DNA from 4 places in the Aquitalea magnusonii genome. Region 4 is predicted to be linked to each of the others. Evidence: predicted binding sites of a transcription regulator. Region 4 holds the regulator's gene; each other region holds the start of a gene.

Region 1 (2,201 bases), 1.4 Mb from region 4:
CTTTGCTGCCTGGCATCCAGTGCGGTTTTGCCCAGCACTTCCAGAAATAGCCCCTGCGCGTGGATGGGTTGGCGCAGGTCGTGGCTGGCGGCGGCCAGGAATTTCGACTTGGCAAGATTGGCCTGCTCTGCCTCCTGTTGTGCCCGGCGCGATTCGGCAGACGCCTGGCGCAGCCGGTCTACCAGTTCCAGGTTTTCAAAGCGCAGTTCGATGGCCCCACGCGCGGCGCGTTCGCTATTACGCGCCTGCATCAGCAGGGTGGCCAGATACATGATGGCAGCCAGCCCCAGCGTGTTTAGCGCCAGCGCATCCGATAACAGCGACTTGAGCGCGATCATGCCCAGCTCCAGTGAAATGAAGCCGATGAACACCGGCAGCACGGGCGACAGGATGGACATGGAATTGCCAGCCACGCCGGACAGCACGGCAATGGCCAGAATCCAGCTTGGCGGCGATGCCGGATTCAGACCCACCCACATCAGGCTGCCCCAGGCGGCACCGTCGATGGCGTGCAGCAGTACCAGACGCCGCCGCAGCCTGGGCAGTGCGGCAGGCAGAATGGGCCGGGCCAGAATACGGCGGGCGTCGACAATGTCGATGAGCTTGGAGGCAATCACCAGCACGCACCACCCGCTCAGTCGCAAGGGGTCGGCCTGGTGTTGCAAGGCATAGGCCACCAGCAATACCACCAGAATGCCGGGCAGCACCGAGCTGCCCAGATTATTGAGCAGCAGGCGGATCTGTTCGATGCGCACTTTTTCCTGCGATGACGGTTGCAGATTGCTGATCATGAATAGTGTGCCGCCGCAAGGCCGTGGGCCTGGGCTTATCTGCTTATCTCAAGGTTGGTGCCGCCAGGGGACGGCGGCCGGGTGTTGCAGCCCATTATAGTCCGCTGAGCTGACCGTTCTGCGCGCTGGTCAGCCATGCGGTGCTGGCGGGTGCGCCGGCCAACGTGGCTTGGCCGTGGGGCAGGGCTGCGCTTGATACGGATCAAGTCTTTTTCTGTCAGCGCTGCCGTGGCAGAAAAATCAATATATAGTGTTTTGAAATTTTAAATCACTACATATTGTTATGAAAAATACTGTACTGGTGAATCCGCTTGCCACGCTGGACGAATACCTCAGCCGCGCCGACTGGCGTGTTTCTGCCAATGCCAACCAGGGTTACAGCCTGGGCGGGATGATACTCAACGCCGCCGGCAAGCTCACCGCCAACTACTGGCTGGATGGCATCTACCCGCCGCAGGTGGCGCAGGCTCACCGCGATGCAGACTTCCACCTGCATGATCTGGACGTGCTGGCCGGTTACTGCGCCGGCTGGTCGCTGCGTCAGTTGCTGCATGATGGCTTCAATGGCGTGCCGGGGCGGGTGGAATCCGCGCCGCCGCGTCACCTGGGTTCCGCCCTGGGCCAGATGGTGAATTTCCTTGGCACCTTGCAAAACGAATGGGCAGGCGCACAGGCATTTTCCAGCGTGGACACCTATCTGGCACCCTTTGTCAAACGCGATGCGCTGAGTGATGCCCAGGTAGAGCAGGCGATGCAGGAGTTTGTCTACAACCTTAACGTCCCCTCGCGCTGGGGTACGCAAACCCCGTTTACCAACCTCACCTTCGACTGGACCTGCCCGGTGGACCTGGCCGGGCAAATCCCCATCATCGCCGGTGAGGAAATGCCCTTCTGCTATGGCGATTGCCAGCCGGAAATGGACCGCATCAACCGCGCCTTCCTGCGGGTGATGGGGGCGGGCGATGCCCATGGCCGGGCGTTTACCTTTCCCATTCCCACCTACAACATCACGCCGGATTTTGACTGGGACAGCGCCAACGCCGATTTGCTGTTTGACCTGACCGCGCGTTACGGCCTGCCGTATTTCCAGAACTTCCTGAATTCCGACCTGGAGCCGCAAATGGTGCGCTCCATGTGCTGCCGCCTGCAACTGGACCTGCGCGAGCTGCTCAAGCGCGGCAACGGCCTGTTTGGCAGCGCCGAACAAACCGGTTCGCTAGGCGTGGTTACGCTTAACTGCGCGCGGCTGGGCTATCGCTTCCGGGGTGACTGGGAAGGCCTGCTGGCCGAAACCGACCGTCTGCTGGCACTGGCCCGCATCAGCCTGGAAATCAAGCGCGAACGGGTGCAGGGCTGGATGGATGATGGCCTGTACCCCTACACCAAGCGCTATCTGGGCACGCTGCGCAA
Region 2 (2,201 bases), 1.1 Mb from region 4:
GACTGGAAACTGGACCCGCAGCAAGCGGTCAGCCTGCCGCATTATGGCAACCGCAACGGCGTAACCGAACTGGAAAGCGGGCGCGGGCTGACGCCAGCGCGCGCGCGCCTGGGCGCACTGGGCCATCGCGTGGAAGAAACCGAGATGACCAGTGGCCTGTCGGCCATTGTCAGGACAACAAATGGCTATGTCGGTGGTGCCGACCCGCGGCGCGAGGGCGTGGTGCTGGGAGATTAAGGCTGTCAGCGACGCGAGGCCTGCAGGCGGCGTGCCAATTGTTCGATCGCACCCTCGCGGGTAAGCGGCGGGACATTCTGGTGTTGCTCGCTGGTAATCCATTTTTCCACCACCGAGCGGTCCCCCCGCGCGGCTTTCAGCAGCAGGCCAAAGGCGTGGCCCGTGCTGTGCTCCAATGGCTCCAGCGGACGTGACTGGGTGTGTGCAGCGTAAATGCGGCTATCGGCCACTTGCTGGTTTTTTTTACGTTTTCCGGACTGCAGGCCCCAGGCAACAATGGCTGCGATGGCCAGCAAACACAGTAAAGCAAAGATCATCATGATGTGAAACCAGTCTCCCTGATCGGTTGGGCGCAAGCCAATATCATAATGCAATTTGTCGTATTAGTACCAAATGGCAGCACTTTTTGCTTGAACTTGTTATAGATCAAGCGGCCAACAAATAGTTCGGGAAGCCGCCCAGCGCTGGCTAGTATGCTAAAAAAACAAAGACAATATTCTGTCGCGCCCTTCTGATGACTCCCGAGTCAGGCGCCCGGACAGCGCCGACCTGCACAACAGGCTGGCTGACATGATGGTTTTACGAGGAGTGTGCCATGTATCAACATATCGTGATTGCTGTTGATGGTAGCAAGACCGCAGAAAAAGCACTAGATGAAGCAATAAGGATTGCAAAAATTGCGTCCTCTGCCATTTCCCTGGTACATGTCGCCAGCTTGCGCGATATGGCCATCGAAGGAGTGGGTGCGCTGGACACCCATCAATTGCACGATCTGGCCTTTCGCCAGGCGCGGGATTTGCTGGACAAGGCGCAGAAGCGCGCAATCAATGAAGGGGTCAGCCGGGTAGACTGCCATATTGCAGAAAGCTGGGAGGGCGGCAAGGATATGGCGGATGCACTGATCCGCTTTGCCGACAGCCGTCATGCCGAACTCATTGTTATCGGCACCCATGGCCGTACCGGCCTCGCGCATTTGCTGCTGGGCAGCTTTGCCGAAAATGTCATGCGCAAGACACATTGCCCCTTGCTGGTGGTTCGCGGCAGCGAAGACTGATAGATCGGTTTTGTCATCCCACCGCACCACAACGCCACAGGCAAGGTGGCGGGTGCCATCCGCAGAGTGCCAATGCCTCTGCGGATTTTCTTTGCCGGTTCAGAACAGCGGACGGGCCAGCACAAAGAATTCCTTGTTGCCATCGGCACCGGTAATCGGGCTGTCAAGCCAGCGCTCAACCTTCCAGTCCAGCTCGTCCAGACAGTCGGTGATCTTGTCTTTCACCCCGTCAAACAGGCTTTCATCGCGCACGATGCCGCCATGGCCCAAGGCACCGCGCCCCACCTCGAACTGCGGTTTCACCAGGCCCAGCAGGCAGCCGTTGTCAGCCAGCAAGGGCAAGGCAGATGGCAGGATCAGGGTGAGCGAAATAAAGGACACATCGCACACCATCAGGTCGAAAGGCAATCCGTCATTGGCCTGCAACAGGCGCTGGCGATCCAGCTCACGCGCATTCACCCCTTCAAAGCAACGTACGCGCGGGTCATCCCACAGCCGCGGATGCAACTGGTCATGCCCCACATCCACGCCAACCACATGGGCAGCCCCGGCTTGCAGCACGCAGTCGGTAAACCCGCCAGTGGACTGGCCCACGTCCAGCACCCGCCAGCCTTGGATATCCAGCCCGGCTGCCTGCAGGGCGGCATCCAGCTTCTGCCCACCGCGTGAGACAAAGCGGTCGGACGGGTCCGGCCGCACTTCCAGCGGCGTCCCCGCCGGAAACTTGCTGCTGGCCTTGCTGATGGTCTGCCCATTCAGGCTGACCCGGCCGGATTCCAGCAGGTGTTGGGCCGCCGTGCGCGAAGTGGCAAGTCCTTGTTCCACCAACAGAAGATCTACCCGCTTCATCCTGTTTTCCTTGCTTGTCTTTCAAAAGGCGACAGGGTGGCCAGTCCGCCGCGGCCTGTCA
Region 3 (2,201 bases), 2.3 Mb from region 4:
CAGATGGATGGTGCCATCCTGCTCTGCCTCGTCAGAAATGTCGTCACAGTATTCCACCAGCACCTGAGCAAACTGTTTGCGTGGCAGCTTGATCAGATCGTACACGTTGACGTCTTCTAGCAAGTCCAGCTCGCGCGGATCCATATTGCCATCGGAAATCATGAACATTGCCAGTAAACGGGCAATGGCCTGCGGGCTGTTGATCGGATATGGACGCATGACGGAATCCCCTGTTGTTATTGGTTGAGTCTGGTGGCGAAGGCCGGTGGCATGGTGGCCACCTGACGGGTCTGGTAGTCGAAAAAGACGATTCCCGTCTTCAATCTTGCCACTTCTTTGCCACTGTTGCCATCGATTGCCTGGTAGACGATATCCAGCCCATATTTGTTGGGGTCACATATACCCAGCTTGAAGAGCAGACTGTCGCCATGAAAGACCTCGGCGCGGTACATTATCGCAGCATCAGCCATGATAATCCCGGCACCTTCGACATCCAGTTCGCTGTAACCCATGCTGTTGAGCCAGCGCAAGCGTACCTCATGGGCCAGCCGTAAAATGGCATCATTGGCCATGTGACCGCCATAGTTGATGTCACCGATGCGAACCTCCATGCTGGTCTGGTAAAGGAAGTGCTCGGGAAGCGCAATCTTGATGCGGGCCATGATTTCACCTGAATAAAATGGCCTTCAGTCTAATCGACTGTCTTAATCTGCATCAACCGCTGGCAGGCTCGGTTTGATAGACTGAATGCATAGTACCAACACACACACAAGGAGAGGGTTATGTACCAACGCATTTTTGTGCCGGTGGACGACAGCGACACTTCCAACCTTGCGCTGGCTGAAGCATGCCGGCTGGCGAAAAGCATGAACAGCACCATCCGGCTGGTGCATGTGGTGGATCTGGCGCAGTTTGGCTGGGGTGGCACCGAGTTTCTTGATGCGGCAGAACTGCAAAAATCCATCAAGCAAGCTGGTGAGCAAGTGCTGGGTCAGGCGCAGGCGCAGGCAGTGGCTGCCGGGCTGACACCGGAAGTGAAGATCCTGGAAAGCTGGGGCGACAAGATTGCCTCGGTGTTGCTGGATGATGCCAATAGCTGGGGGGCCGATCTGGTGGTGATGGGAACCCACGGTTGGAGCGGCTTGATGCACATCCTGATGGGCAGCGTGGCCGAGGGCTTGCTCAAGCAGGCGGATGTGCCGGTTTTGCTGGTGCGTAACGCCGGTGAGTAAGCGGAAGGACCTGGTGTTGCGGGCTATGGCTCAGGCATGAAAAAGGGCAGTGGTGCTCATCAGCGAGGATGAGCGCCACTGCCCTTGGATCAGAAAGCGCGATCAGCTTGCGGTTGCTTCGCTGCTGCCTTCCTGAGCTTCCATCTTGGCACGTACGGCCTTGCGCAGGCTCTTGTACAGGTCAGGGTGGGTTTCCTTCAGATACTCGACGATTTCGAAGTCTTCGCGGCGCACCTTCGACAGGTCGATCTGCTCAACATGCACCAGACGCAGCAGTTCGCGTACCGGTTTTGGCATGTTGCGACCGCTTTCGTAACGAGAACCACCGGACTGGGTTACGCCAATGCGGCTCCAGAATTCCTGTTGGTTGAGGCCGAGCTTGCGGCGGATTTCACGCGGGTTGGTGATTTTTTCAAAGAGTTTCATGGGTTGTTCCTCTTAAAAGGCTAAACAGTATTGTATTGAATTATTGTTCTGGCTTAGGACACTGCCCTATGTCCTAAAAATAGCAAAGAAAATCCATAAGGAATAATCTGATTTGAAAATAATCATTAAGTTCCTGGATGGATTACATACGCATGTTTGCTATGTTAGCGTATTCTTATCTATGAATACAATGGAATGAACACCATTTGGCCGAAAAATGGTAGCTTCATGTCGTAAACATGTACACAGATGATGGAAAACAAAGGGGAGGGGTGGCGAGCCTGACCCTCGGCACTTGCACTAAGTAACTATGGCTGCTTCCTTCCGGACCTGACCAGGTTTGCTACCGTACAATGCGAGGAGACCCGCCGCAGAAGAGTGCGAATAATAGCCGGTTTCATCTTGTTTGCCAAGCAGGATATGCATGTCGGGCGCTTGGACGCGCAGGCGCGACGTGGTGCCGGTTTTTTGCGTGCCGAATATTGCCGTGCGACGGGAAGTCGGGGCAGACTTGGCCATGTACCGCATTTGTCTACAGGATCG
Region 4 (2,201 bases):
CCAGCGTGCGTTTGAGCGACTCGCGCGTTTGCAGAGGCAGGCCGTAGATCAGATCCACGCTGACCGACTTGAAGCCGGCTTCGCGTGCAGCCTCAATCACCTCCAGCGTTTCCGCCTCGCTTTGCACGCGGTTGACTGCCTGCTGCACCTGCGGATCGAAGTCCTGAATACCCACGCTCATGCGGTTGAAGCCCAAACGCGCCAGATGATGCACGGTTTCACGACCCACCTTGCGCGGGTCGATCTCGATGGAATATTCTCCCTCCGGCAAAAAATCGAAGTGCGTTCGCAGCATGCTCATCAGCCGGTCAAGCTGCGCATCGGACAGGAAGGTCGGCGTGCCGCCGCCAAAGTGCAGCTGGATGATTTTTTCCCGGCAACCAAGTGCAGCGGCAACCAGCTTGATCTCTTTTTCCAGATAGTCGAGATAACGGTCGGCGCGGCTTTTGTCCTTGGTGATGATTTTGTTACAGCCGCAGTAGTAACATACCGTGTTGCAGAACGGTATGTGAACGTACAATGATATTGCGTTCTGATGCATGCCCAGATGGCGCTGCATCAGCCAGCTTTTATAGTCCTTCTCGCCAAACACCGGGGTAAACCGGTCTGCGGTCGGGTAAGAAGTGTATCTTGGGCCAGAGCCATCAAGACGTTCGATCAATGCTCGGTCGAACTCACAGTGGGTAGGCGAAAACGGATGGGTGGTGTGCATGTCGTCGGGTATTGATAGTCAAACGTCAGGTGGACTGGTAAATTTGCGGAAAACGTGCGAATTCCGCTTTGACAAGGGTCAAGCTTCTTTACAGGGTTGTACAAAACACTCGATGTCAGACCAAAACCAACACACTCTGCATGCACTGAAGGTGTCCTGCTCCAACTGCAGCTTGCGCGAACTCTGCCTGCCCATCGGGCTGAACCGCGACGAGATGACCCAACTGGACGCAGTGATCCGTCAGAGCCGCCGCCTCAAGCGCGGTGAGTACCTGTTCCGCAGCGGCGAGACCTTCAAGTCCCTGTTTGCCGTGCGTACCGGTTTCTTCAAGACCAGCGTCGCCAGCCAGGATGGTCGCGAGCAGGTCACGGGCTTCCTGATGTCCGGCGAACTGATGGGCCTGGACGGCATTTCTTCCAATGTCCACGGTTGCGATGCCATCGCACTGGAAGACAGCGAAGTGTGCGAACTGCCCTTCAACCGCATGGAAAGCCTGGGGCGCGACATTCCCAGCCTGCAGCATCACTTTTTCCGGCTGATGAGCCGCGAGATCGTGCGTGACCAAAACGTCATGCTGCTGTTGGGCAATATGAAAGCGGAAGAACGTCTGGCCGCCTTCCTGCTGAATCTGTCGCAGCGCCTGTCCACCCGCGGCTTTGCCGCCAACGATTTCATCCTGCGCATGAGCCGTGAGGAAATCGGCAGCTTCCTCGGCCTGAAACTGGAAACCGTCAGCCGCACGCTGTCCAAGTTCCAGCAGCAAGGCTGGCTGAGCGTGGACCACAAGCACATCCAGCTGATCAAGGCCGATGCACTGAAAGACCTGATCTCCGGTTGCACCCACGCCAACGGCGTATAAGCCGGCAGCACGCTAGCAAACCATCCGGGCGGTGGGCGCCAAGGCGCCTTACCGCCCTTCTTGCATCTTCTGCCCATCCGGGCAGGCGCGCCATTCTCCGCAAGCACTAACTCTTCCGGGCAGGGTATTACCAGCGCCCGATCAGCATGCCGGCCACCAGTTGCTCGGCCCGTTCGGCCACTTCGGCCAGCTGCGCGGCCGCGGGCTCGCCGCGTACCACCACGGCGGGCAGCACTTCGTGCCAGCCATAGCCAGCGATGATGCGCCGCATGGATTGCAATGCGCCCAGACCATCGTTTCCCGCCGACACCAGCAGCAGGCAGGCCAGCCCCTCGGTGCGGCCCTGCGCCGGGTAGAAGGTGCGGTCAAAGAAATCTTTCAGCTTGCCCGCCATATAGCCAAAATTCTCCGGCGTTGCCAGCACGATGCCGTCTGTTGCCAGCAAATCATCCAGCGTGGCCTGCTCGGCGGGCAGGCAGTTGAACTGCAGGTCATCGGCCAGCCCCGCTACGCTGGCACGCACCGCCGCCACCAGTTGCAAGGTGCGACCGGTCTGGCTGGCATACAACAGAAGCAAGCGCTTCATGTGGCCGGACTCCCTTGCAAGCTGGCCATCAATGCTTGCAGGCG

The links. The regulator FNR, encoded in region 4, switches genes on or off when oxygen is low (the NO sensors DNR and NnrR bind a similar motif). The targets are predictions, from matches to a motif close to TTGATNNNNATCAA.
Region 1: a site for FNR is predicted at 984-997, ahead of DLM_RS09850 (ribonucleoside triphosphate reductase). Genes of this name have one in related genera too.
Region 2: a site for FNR is predicted at 654-667, ahead of DLM_RS21235 (universal stress protein). Genes of this name have one in related genera too.
Region 3: a site for FNR is predicted at 705-718, ahead of DLM_RS05810 (universal stress protein). Genes of this name have one in related genera too.

The regions. Positions count from the first base shown of each region.
Region 1 is NZ_AP018823.1:2,065,979-2,068,179, reverse strand. It holds gene DLM_RS09855 (hybrid sensor histidine kinase/response regulator) at 1-791, opposite strand, end outside; gene DLM_RS09850 (ribonucleoside triphosphate reductase) at 1,075-2,201, shown strand, end outside.
Region 2 is NZ_AP018823.1:4,523,781-4,525,981, reverse strand. It holds gene ggt (gamma-glutamyltransferase) at 1-237, shown strand, start outside; gene DLM_RS21240 (hypothetical protein) at 243-557, opposite strand; gene DLM_RS21235 (universal stress protein) at 833-1,291, shown strand; gene DLM_RS21230 (TlyA family RNA methyltransferase) at 1,391-2,140, opposite strand.
Region 3 is NZ_AP018823.1:1,191,268-1,193,468, forward strand. It holds gene DLM_RS05800 (TerB family tellurite resistance protein) at 1-219, opposite strand, end outside; gene DLM_RS05805 (thioesterase family protein) at 237-662, opposite strand; gene DLM_RS05810 (universal stress protein) at 783-1,232, shown strand; gene DLM_RS05815 (helix-turn-helix domain-containing protein) at 1,335-1,658, opposite strand; RNA gene ffs (signal recognition particle sRNA small type) at 1,930-2,028, opposite strand.
Region 4 is NZ_AP018823.1:3,468,236-3,470,436, forward strand. It holds gene hemN (oxygen-independent coproporphyrinogen III oxidase) at 1-712, opposite strand, end outside; gene fnr (fumarate/nitrate reduction transcriptional regulator Fnr) at 825-1,571, shown strand; gene DLM_RS16505 (flavodoxin family protein) at 1,699-2,157, opposite strand; gene DLM_RS16510 (DUF1853 family protein) at 2,154-2,201, opposite strand, start outside.